One region of the Variovorax sp. GW821-FHT09D04 genome, then DNA from elsewhere that is predicted to be linked to it. Evidence: predicted binding sites of a transcription regulator. Region 1 holds the regulator's gene; the other holds the start of a gene.
The links. Region 1 encodes sigma-54, which starts transcription at its own class of promoters, with help from an activator protein. Its sites were predicted from a motif close to TGGCANGNAANCTGCTTT; they were not measured.

Region 2: the regulator sigma-54 is predicted to act here: its motif matches at 1,406-1,423, upstream of glnA (type I glutamate--ammonia ligase).

What each region holds. Positions count from the first base shown of each region.
Region 1 covers NZ_JBWKPA010000014.1:67,904-71,923, reverse strand. Annotated here, with positions in the region: gene lptA (lipopolysaccharide transport periplasmic protein LptA) at 1-652, shown strand, start outside; gene lptB (LPS export ABC transporter ATP-binding protein) at 649-1,443, shown strand; gene rpoN (RNA polymerase factor sigma-54) at 1,598-3,187, shown strand; gene AC07O4_RS29040 (phospholipase D family protein) at 3,198-4,020, shown strand, end outside.
Region 2 covers NZ_JBWKPA010000006.1:63,652-67,671, reverse strand. Annotated here, with positions in the region: gene AC07O4_RS19220 (EI24 domain-containing protein) at 1-525, shown strand, start outside; gene AC07O4_RS19215 (competence/damage-inducible protein A) at 522-1,322, shown strand; gene glnA (type I glutamate--ammonia ligase) at 1,470-2,885, shown strand; gene AC07O4_RS19205 (hypothetical protein) at 3,032-3,559, shown strand; gene glnL (nitrogen regulation protein NR(II)) at 3,574-4,020, shown strand, end outside.

The DNA.
Region 1 (4,020 bases):
GTTGCTGGCCGGAGCCGCCTCCGGCGCCCTGGCTGAAACCGCCGACCGCACCAAGCCGATGAACATCGAGTCCGACTCGATGCGCTACGACGACCTGAAACAGACCAGCGTGTTCACCGGCAACGTGCTGGTCACGAAGGGCACGATCATCATCCGCGGCGCGCGGCTGGACGTGCGCCAGGACGCCGAGGGCTACCAGTACGGCGTGGTCACGGCGGCGCCCGGCAAGCTGGCCTATTACAAGCAGAAGCGCAACGCCGGCGACGAGTGGATCGAGGGCGAGTCGGAAGTCATCGAGTACGACAGCCGCGCCGACAACGTCAAGTTCATCCGCCGTGCCGTCATGCGCCGGCTGATCGGCGCCACGGCCAACGACGAAAGCAGCGGCGCGCTGATCGTCTACGACCAGAGCAACGACACCTACACCGTCAACGGTTCCCTCGTGCCGCCGAACGCCGGCGTCTCGGCGGGCGGCGGCGGTCGCGTCAAGGCCATCCTCACGCCGAAGGCCACGCCGGCCCCGGCGGCGCCCGGCTCCGCACCCGCGGCCGGCGGCAAGAAGCCCGCGGCTCCGGCGCCCACCCCCGCGCCCGGCGCCGGGCTGCGCCCGAGCACCACGCTGGGCGGCACCGAAGGGGAAGGGCGCAAGTGATCGAAACCGCAGGAACCCAGGCCGCCGACGGCATTCCGGGCAGCCGCCTCGTGGCGCGCGGCCTCAAGAAGAGCTACGGCAGCCGCACGGTCGTGAAAGACGTCTCGCTCGATGTGCAAAAGGGCGAGGTCGTCGGACTGCTCGGCCCCAACGGCGCGGGCAAGACCACCTCGTTCTACATGATCGTCGGGCTGGTGCGCGCCGACGCCGGCGAGATCACCATCGACGGCGAGCCCATCGCCCACATGCCCATCCACCGCCGCGCGCGCATGGGCCTGAGCTACCTGCCGCAGGAGGCCTCGATCTTCCGCAAGCTCACGGTCGAGGAAAACGTGCGCGCCGTGCTCGAGCTGCAGCGCGAACCCGACGCCAACGGCCGCATGATGCCGCTGACCAAGCAGCACACCGAAGAGCGCCTGGCCGACCTGCTGGCCGACCTGCGCGTAGACCACCTGCGCGATTCGCCCGCGCTCGCGCTGTCGGGCGGCGAGCGCCGCCGCGTCGAGATCGCGCGCGCGCTGGCCACGCAGCCGCGCTTCATCCTGCTGGACGAGCCCTTCGCCGGCATCGACCCGATCGCCGTGATCGAGATCCAGCGGATCATCAGTTTCCTGAAAGAGCGCGGCATCGGCGTGCTCATCACCGACCACAACGTGCGTGAGACGCTGGGCATCTGCGATCACGCGTTCATCATCAGCGACGGGCACGTGCTGGCACAAGGCACACCCTCGGAGATCGTCGACAACGCCGAGGTACGCAGGGTGTACCTGGGCGAGCACTTCCGGATGTGACCGTGCGGCGAGGGTCAAGGATCATCGTGGCCGCCGTCCGCGCGGAGCTTCCTCGCGGGGGCCGCCGCGCACGGCCGCCCGAAGCGGCCGGCCCGCCCCCGGTAGGGGGTTGGCGTAGCGCGAAGCGCGCAGCCTGGGGGGGAGCCATTTCCTCATGAAGCAAGGGCTGTCCCTTCGCGTCTCGCAGCATCTGGCCTTGACGCCACAGCTGCAGCAGTCCATTCGCCTGCTCCAGCTCTCCACGCTCGAACTGAGCCAGGAGGTGGAGCAGATGCTGGACGAGAACCCGTTCCTCGAGCGCACCGCGGAAGAAGCGGCGCGCGAGGAGTTCGGGCTGGACACGGCCGACGCGCCGGTGCCGCGCGACGACGCGGGCGAGGGTGAGGCCGAGTTCACGCCGTCCGCCGCCAGCACGTCCTCCACCTCCAGCGACACCACCACCTCGACCCCCGACACCGACGGCCCCGCCGCCGAGATCGCCGAGCGCGAGCCCGACTGGGAAGGCGACGGCACCGTCGACATGGCGCCCGACGACAGCGAGTGGGGCAGCGACGCGCCCGCGCGCCAGAACAACCTGGGCGACGACGAGCGTGCCGACGCCACCGAACTCGCGCGCAGCCAGGAGTCGCTGCAGTCGTTCCTGCACCGCCAGGCGCTGAGCCTGCGGCTCAATGAAAACGACTGCGCCGCGCTGCGCTTTTTGATCGAGTCGCTCAACGACGACGGCTACCTCGAAGACTCGCTGCCCGCGCTGGCCTCGGGCCTGGCGGGCGACGACAACGACCAGTTCGACGACCTCGTGCACCACTTCCAGGTGGCGCTGGGCCTGCTGCAGAGCCTGGAGCCGGTCGGCGTCGGTGCGCGCGACCTCGGCGAATGCCTGAGCATCCAGCTGAAGGCGCTCGCCAGCGAAGACGAGACCGAGGCCGAAGCGCTCATCCGCAAGACCGCCATCGCGATCTGCAAGCAGCCGATGGAGCTGCTCGCGCGGCGCGACTTCAAGCGCCTGGCCACGCTCACGCGCACCAACGAAGAGCTGGTGCGCTCGGCGCTGCAGATCATTGCGCGGCTCGAACCCAAGCCGGGGCGCCGCTTCGTCGACGTCGAACGCAACATCGTCATCCCCGACGTGATCGTCACCAAGACCGGGCGCGGCACGAACGTGAAGTTCCGCGTCATGCTCAACCCCGAAGTCATGCCGCGCCTGCGCGTGCACGACATCTACGCCGGTGCGCTCAAGTCGCACAAGGGCGAGGGCAGCCAGGCGCTGTCGCAGCGGCTGCAGGAGGCGCGCTGGTTCATCAAGAACATCCAGCAGCGCTTCGACACCATCCTGCGCGTGAGCAACGCCATCGTCGAGCGGCAGAAGAGCTACTTCGTGCACGGCGAGCTGGCCATGCGCCCGCTGGTGCTGCGCGAGATCGCCGACGAACTGGGCCTGCACGAGTCGACCATCTCGCGCGTGACCACCGCCAAGTACATGGCAACGCCCTTCGGCACGGTCGAGCTCAAGTACTTCTTCGGCTCGGCGCTGGGCACCGAGACCGGCGGCAACGCGTCGAGCACGGCAGTGCGCGCGCTGATCAAGCAGTTCGTGAGTTCCGAGAGCATCAAGAAGCCGCTGTCCGACAGCCAGATTTCCGAGATGCTGAAAGAGCAGGGCATCGAGTGCGCGCGCCGCACCGTCGCCAAGTACCGCGAAGCCTTGCGCATCGCACCGGCCAACCTGCGCAAGGCTCTGTAGAAAGCCCACGATGACCCGTCGCCTGCTGTCGCGCTGGGGGCATTGGGTCTTCGCCCTCGTGGCTGCATCGCTGTTCGCCGGCTGTGCCACCTTGCCCGACGAGGCACCGCGCCCGCCCACCAAGGCCATCGCCGTCTCGGCCGACACCGCGCTCGGCAAGATCGCGCTGGCCTCGCAGCCCGACCCCGACCTCAGCGGCTTTCGCCTGATGCCCGGCGGCGACTTCGCCTTCGACACGCGGCTGCAGCTGGCGCGCCGCGCCCAGCGCACGCTCGACGTGCAGTACTACCAGATCGAGAACGACGAGACCGGTCGCTACCTGCTGCGCACCCTGCGCGATGCGGCCCAGCGCGGCGTGCGCGTGCGTCTCTTGATGGACGACCTGTACACGTCCGGCGAAGACGAGCTGCTGCTCGGCCTGGCCGCCACGCCGAACGTGGAGCTGCGCCTGTTCAACCCGTTCCCGGCCGGGCGCGGCAGCCTGCTCAAGCGCTTCACCGCGTCGCTGTTCGACTTCAGCCGCGTCAATCGGCGCATGCACAACAAGCTCTTCATCGCCGACGGTGCGATGGCGGTGGCGGGCGGGCGCAACATCGGCAACCAGTACTTCCGCCGCACCACCGGCCCGAACTTCATCGACCTCGACACCTTCGTCACGGGCGCGCTGATCCCGCGACTGGGCGTGCTGTTCGACCAGTACTGGAACAGCCCGCATGTGCGCCCGATCGGCGCGGTCGTGCACACCGACCTGCCGCGCGAAGAGCTGCAGCGCCGCTTCGACGCCGCCACCGGCCCCGACACCACGCCGCCGCCGCCCAAACCTGCGCCCAACG
Region 2 (4,020 bases), on a different contig from region 1:
TTCTTCGGCAGCGTGCTGCGCTCGCTCGGCGCCACGGTGCTGGCGCTGATCGCGCTGGTGGTGTCGATGCCGCTGTGGCTCATTCCGCCGCTGGTGTTGATCCTGCCGCCGCTGATCTGGGGCTGGCTGACCTACCGGGTGATGAGCTTCGACGCGCTGGCCGAGCACGCCAGCCCCGAAGAGCGCGTCGCGCTGCTGCGCGCCCACCGGTTGCCGCTGCTGTGCATCGGCGTGCTGTGCGGTTACCTGGGCGCCGCGCCGAGCATCGTCTGGGCCTCGGGCCTGCTGTTCGCCGCCGCCTTCTTCGTGCTGGTGCCGATCGCCATCTGGATCTACACGCTGGTCTTCGCTTTCTCCGCGCTCTGGTTCGCGCACTACTGCCTGGACGCCCTGACCCAGCTGCGCGCCCAGCGCGCGGCGCAGCAGCCCGCGGCCGGCAGCGGCGACGCGCAGCAGCAGGCGCTCGAGGCGGCCGAAGCCACCGAGGCCAACAAGGCCGCTCTTTCTCAATGGAGTTCTCCATGACACGCGCATTCGGTCTCATCGTCGTCGGCGACGAGATCCTTTCCGGCAAGCGGGCCGACAAGCACATGGCCAAGGTCATCGAGCTGCTGGCCGCGCGCGGCCTGCAGCTGGGCTGGGCCGAGTACGTGGGCGACGAGCCCACGCGGATCACCGCGGCCCTGATGCGCGCCTTCGCCTCGGGCGACATCGTGTTCTCGACCGGCGGCATCGGCGCCACGCCCGACGACCACACCCGTCAGTGCGCCGCCCAGGCCCTGCGCGTGCCGCTGGCGCTGCACCCCGAGGCCGAGGCGCTGATCCGCGAGCGCATGCAGGACACGGCCCTGGAGCAGGGCGTGCCCTACGAACCCGACCGGCCCGACAACATCCACCGCCTGAACATGGGCGTGTTTCCGCAGGGCGCGTCGATCATCCGCAACCCGTACAACAAGATCCCGGGCTTCAGCGTCGAGCACGTGCATTTCGTGCCGGGCTTTCCGGTCATGGCCTGGCCGATGATCGAGTCGGTGCTCGACAGCCGCTATGCCGATCTGTTCACCCGCAACGCCATCGCCGAGAAGTCCGTGATCGTTTTCGGTGCGATGGAAGCCACCCTCACGCCGCTGATGCAGGCCATCGAGCAGGCCCATGCCGGCATCAAGGTGTTCAGCCTCCCCAGCGTGGATCACCCGCAGTACGGGCGCCACATCGAGCTGGGCGTCAAGGGCGACCCTGCGAAGCTCGATGCCGCCTATGGCCAGCTGATCGAAGGTCTGCACACCTTTGATGCGAAGCTAGGCCTCGAATTGGTGCGTTAATCTGCATTGCACCAATTTGGTGATTTTTTCCTTTTCCGGCAGCCCCTGGGCCGTCACCCGGGCCTCATCCGGCGGGGTGACAATGGCACAGAAACTGCATCCTCCCGTCCCTGTATTCCTAACCACCATCCAACTCAGGAGAAACTGATGGCAAAGACCGTCGCCGATGTACTCAAGCTCGTCAAGGAAAACGAGGTCAAGTTCGTCGACTTGCGCTTCACCGACACCCGCGGCAAAGAGCAGCACGTGACCGTGCCCGTGTCGCACTTCGATGAAGACAAATTCACCTCGGGCCACGCGTTCGACGGTTCGTCCATCGCCGGTTGGAAGGGCATCGAAGCCTCGGACATGCAGCTCATGCCCGACCCGAACACCGCCAACATCGACCCCTTCTTCGAAGAAACGACGCTGATCCTGACCTGCGACGTGATCGACCCGGCAGACGGCAAGGCCTACGAGCGCGACCCGCGTTCGCTCGCCAAGCGCGCCGAGGCGTACATGAAGGCTTCCGGCCTGGGCGACACCGCCTACTTCGGACCGGAACCCGAATTCTTCGTGTTTGACGGCGTGCGCTGGAAGAACGACATGTCGGGCTGCTTCGTGAAGATCGAGTCCGAAGAAGCCTCGTGGAACACCGACAAGGAGTTCGAGCACGGCAACAGCGGCCACCGTCCCGCAGTCAAGGGCGGCTACTTCCCGGTGCCCCCGGTCGACAGCTTCCAGGACATGCGCTCGGAAATGAGCCTTGTGCTCGAATCGCTGGGCATCCCGGTCGAAGTGCATCACCACGAAGTGGCCAACGCCGGCCAGCTCGAAATCGGCACCCGCTTCAGCACGCTGGTGCAGCGCGCCGACTGGGTCCAGCTGCAGAAGTACGTGATCCACAACGTGGCCCACGCCTACGGCAAGACCGCCACCTTCATGCCCAAGCCCATCGTCGGCGACAACGGCTCCGGCATGCACGTGCACCAGTCGGTCTGGAAGGACGGCAAGAACCTGTTCGCCGGCGACGGCTACGCGGGCCTCTCGGACTTCGCGCTGCACTACATCGGCGGCATCATCAAGCACGCCCGTGCCCTGAATGCCATCACGAACCCCGGCACCAACAGCTACAAGCGCCTGGTCCCTGGCTTCGAAGCCCCGGTGAAGCTGGCCTACTCGGCCAAGAACCGCTCGGCCTCGATCCGCATCCCGTTCGTGGCCAACCCGAAGGGCCGCCGCGTCGAAGCGCGCTTCCCCGATCCGCTGATGAACCCGTACCTGGGCTTTGCCGCGCTGCTGATGGCCGGCCTGGACGGCGTGGAAAACAAGATCCATCCGGGCGAAGCCGCCAGCAAGGACCTGTACCACCTGCCGCCGGAAGAAGACGCGCTGATCCCGACCGTCTGCCACAGCCTGGACCAGGCCCTGGAGCACCTGGACAAGGACCGTGCGTTCCTGACCAAGGGCGGCGTGTTCACCGACTCGTACATCGACGCGTACATCGACCTCAAGATGCAGGAAGTCACGCGCTTCCGCATGGCGACGCACCCCGTCGAGTTCGACATGTACTACTCGCTGTAAAAAGCGCCACAACGAGCCCGCCCCGGCGGGCAAGTAAGACAAAAGGACGGCCCCGGCCGTCCTTTTTCCTTGGTGCGGAACACCCTGTCGTGAGCGGGCCCGAATTGCATCAAAATGCGCGTTTGTCGCGCCCTCTCCGGATCCAAATGAAGACTGCTTCCCTGATTTTCCTGGCCGCCGCCTCGTTCGCCACCGCCACGGCGGCGCTCGCGCAAGAGCGCGTCTGGCGCTGCGGCAACGAGTACACCAACAACGCGACCGTGGCCCAGCAAAAGGGCTGCAAGATCATGGAAGGCGGCAACGTCACCGTCGTGCAGGGCACGAAGCCCTCGGGCGGCGGTGGTGGCAGTGCGTCGTCGTCGGGCTCGGGCGGTTCGGCCGCGCGCGCCCCGGCGGGCAGCCCGCGCGTCGAAGGCGTCGACCAGCGCGCCCGCGACGGCGAGGCGCGTTCGGTGCTCGAGGCCGAGCTGCGCAAGGCCGAGGCCCGCCAGACCGAGCTCAAGAAGGAATACAACAACGGCGAGCCCGAGAAGCAGGGCAGCGAAGGCCGCAACTACCAGAAGTACCTCGACCGCGTGGCCGAGATGAAGGCCGAACTCGCGCGCAACGAGAGCGACATCGCCGGCATCCGCCGCGAAATCGGCCGCCTGCCCGGCAAGCCGCAGGCGCAGTAAGCGGCGCGCAGTCCATGGTGTTCGGCAAGAAGGCGACTGGCGCCAATCCGCGCTTTCGCGCCTTCGACCTCTTGTCCACGCTGATCGCGGTGGTCAACAGCGACGGCTCGGTGCTGTTCGCCAATGCAGGCCTCGAAGACGCGCTGGGTACCTCGCGGCGCACGCTCGAGGGCTCGCAGTTCGGCGCCTGTTTCCATGAGCCGCAGGTGCTGCGCACCGCGCTCGACGGCGCCAGCAGCAACGACTTCGCCACGCTGCGCTACGAGGCCTTTTTGCGGCGCGTGAACCACGAGCTGATGCCCGTGCAGGTCACGCTCGCGCACGGCGACAAGAAGGGCGAGCTCATCATCGAGATGTCGCCGCTGGAGCAGCAGGTGCGCCAGGACCGCGAGGAGCGCCTGATCGACCAGGCGCAGGCCAACAAGGAACTCATCCGCAACCTCGCGCACGAGATCAAGAAC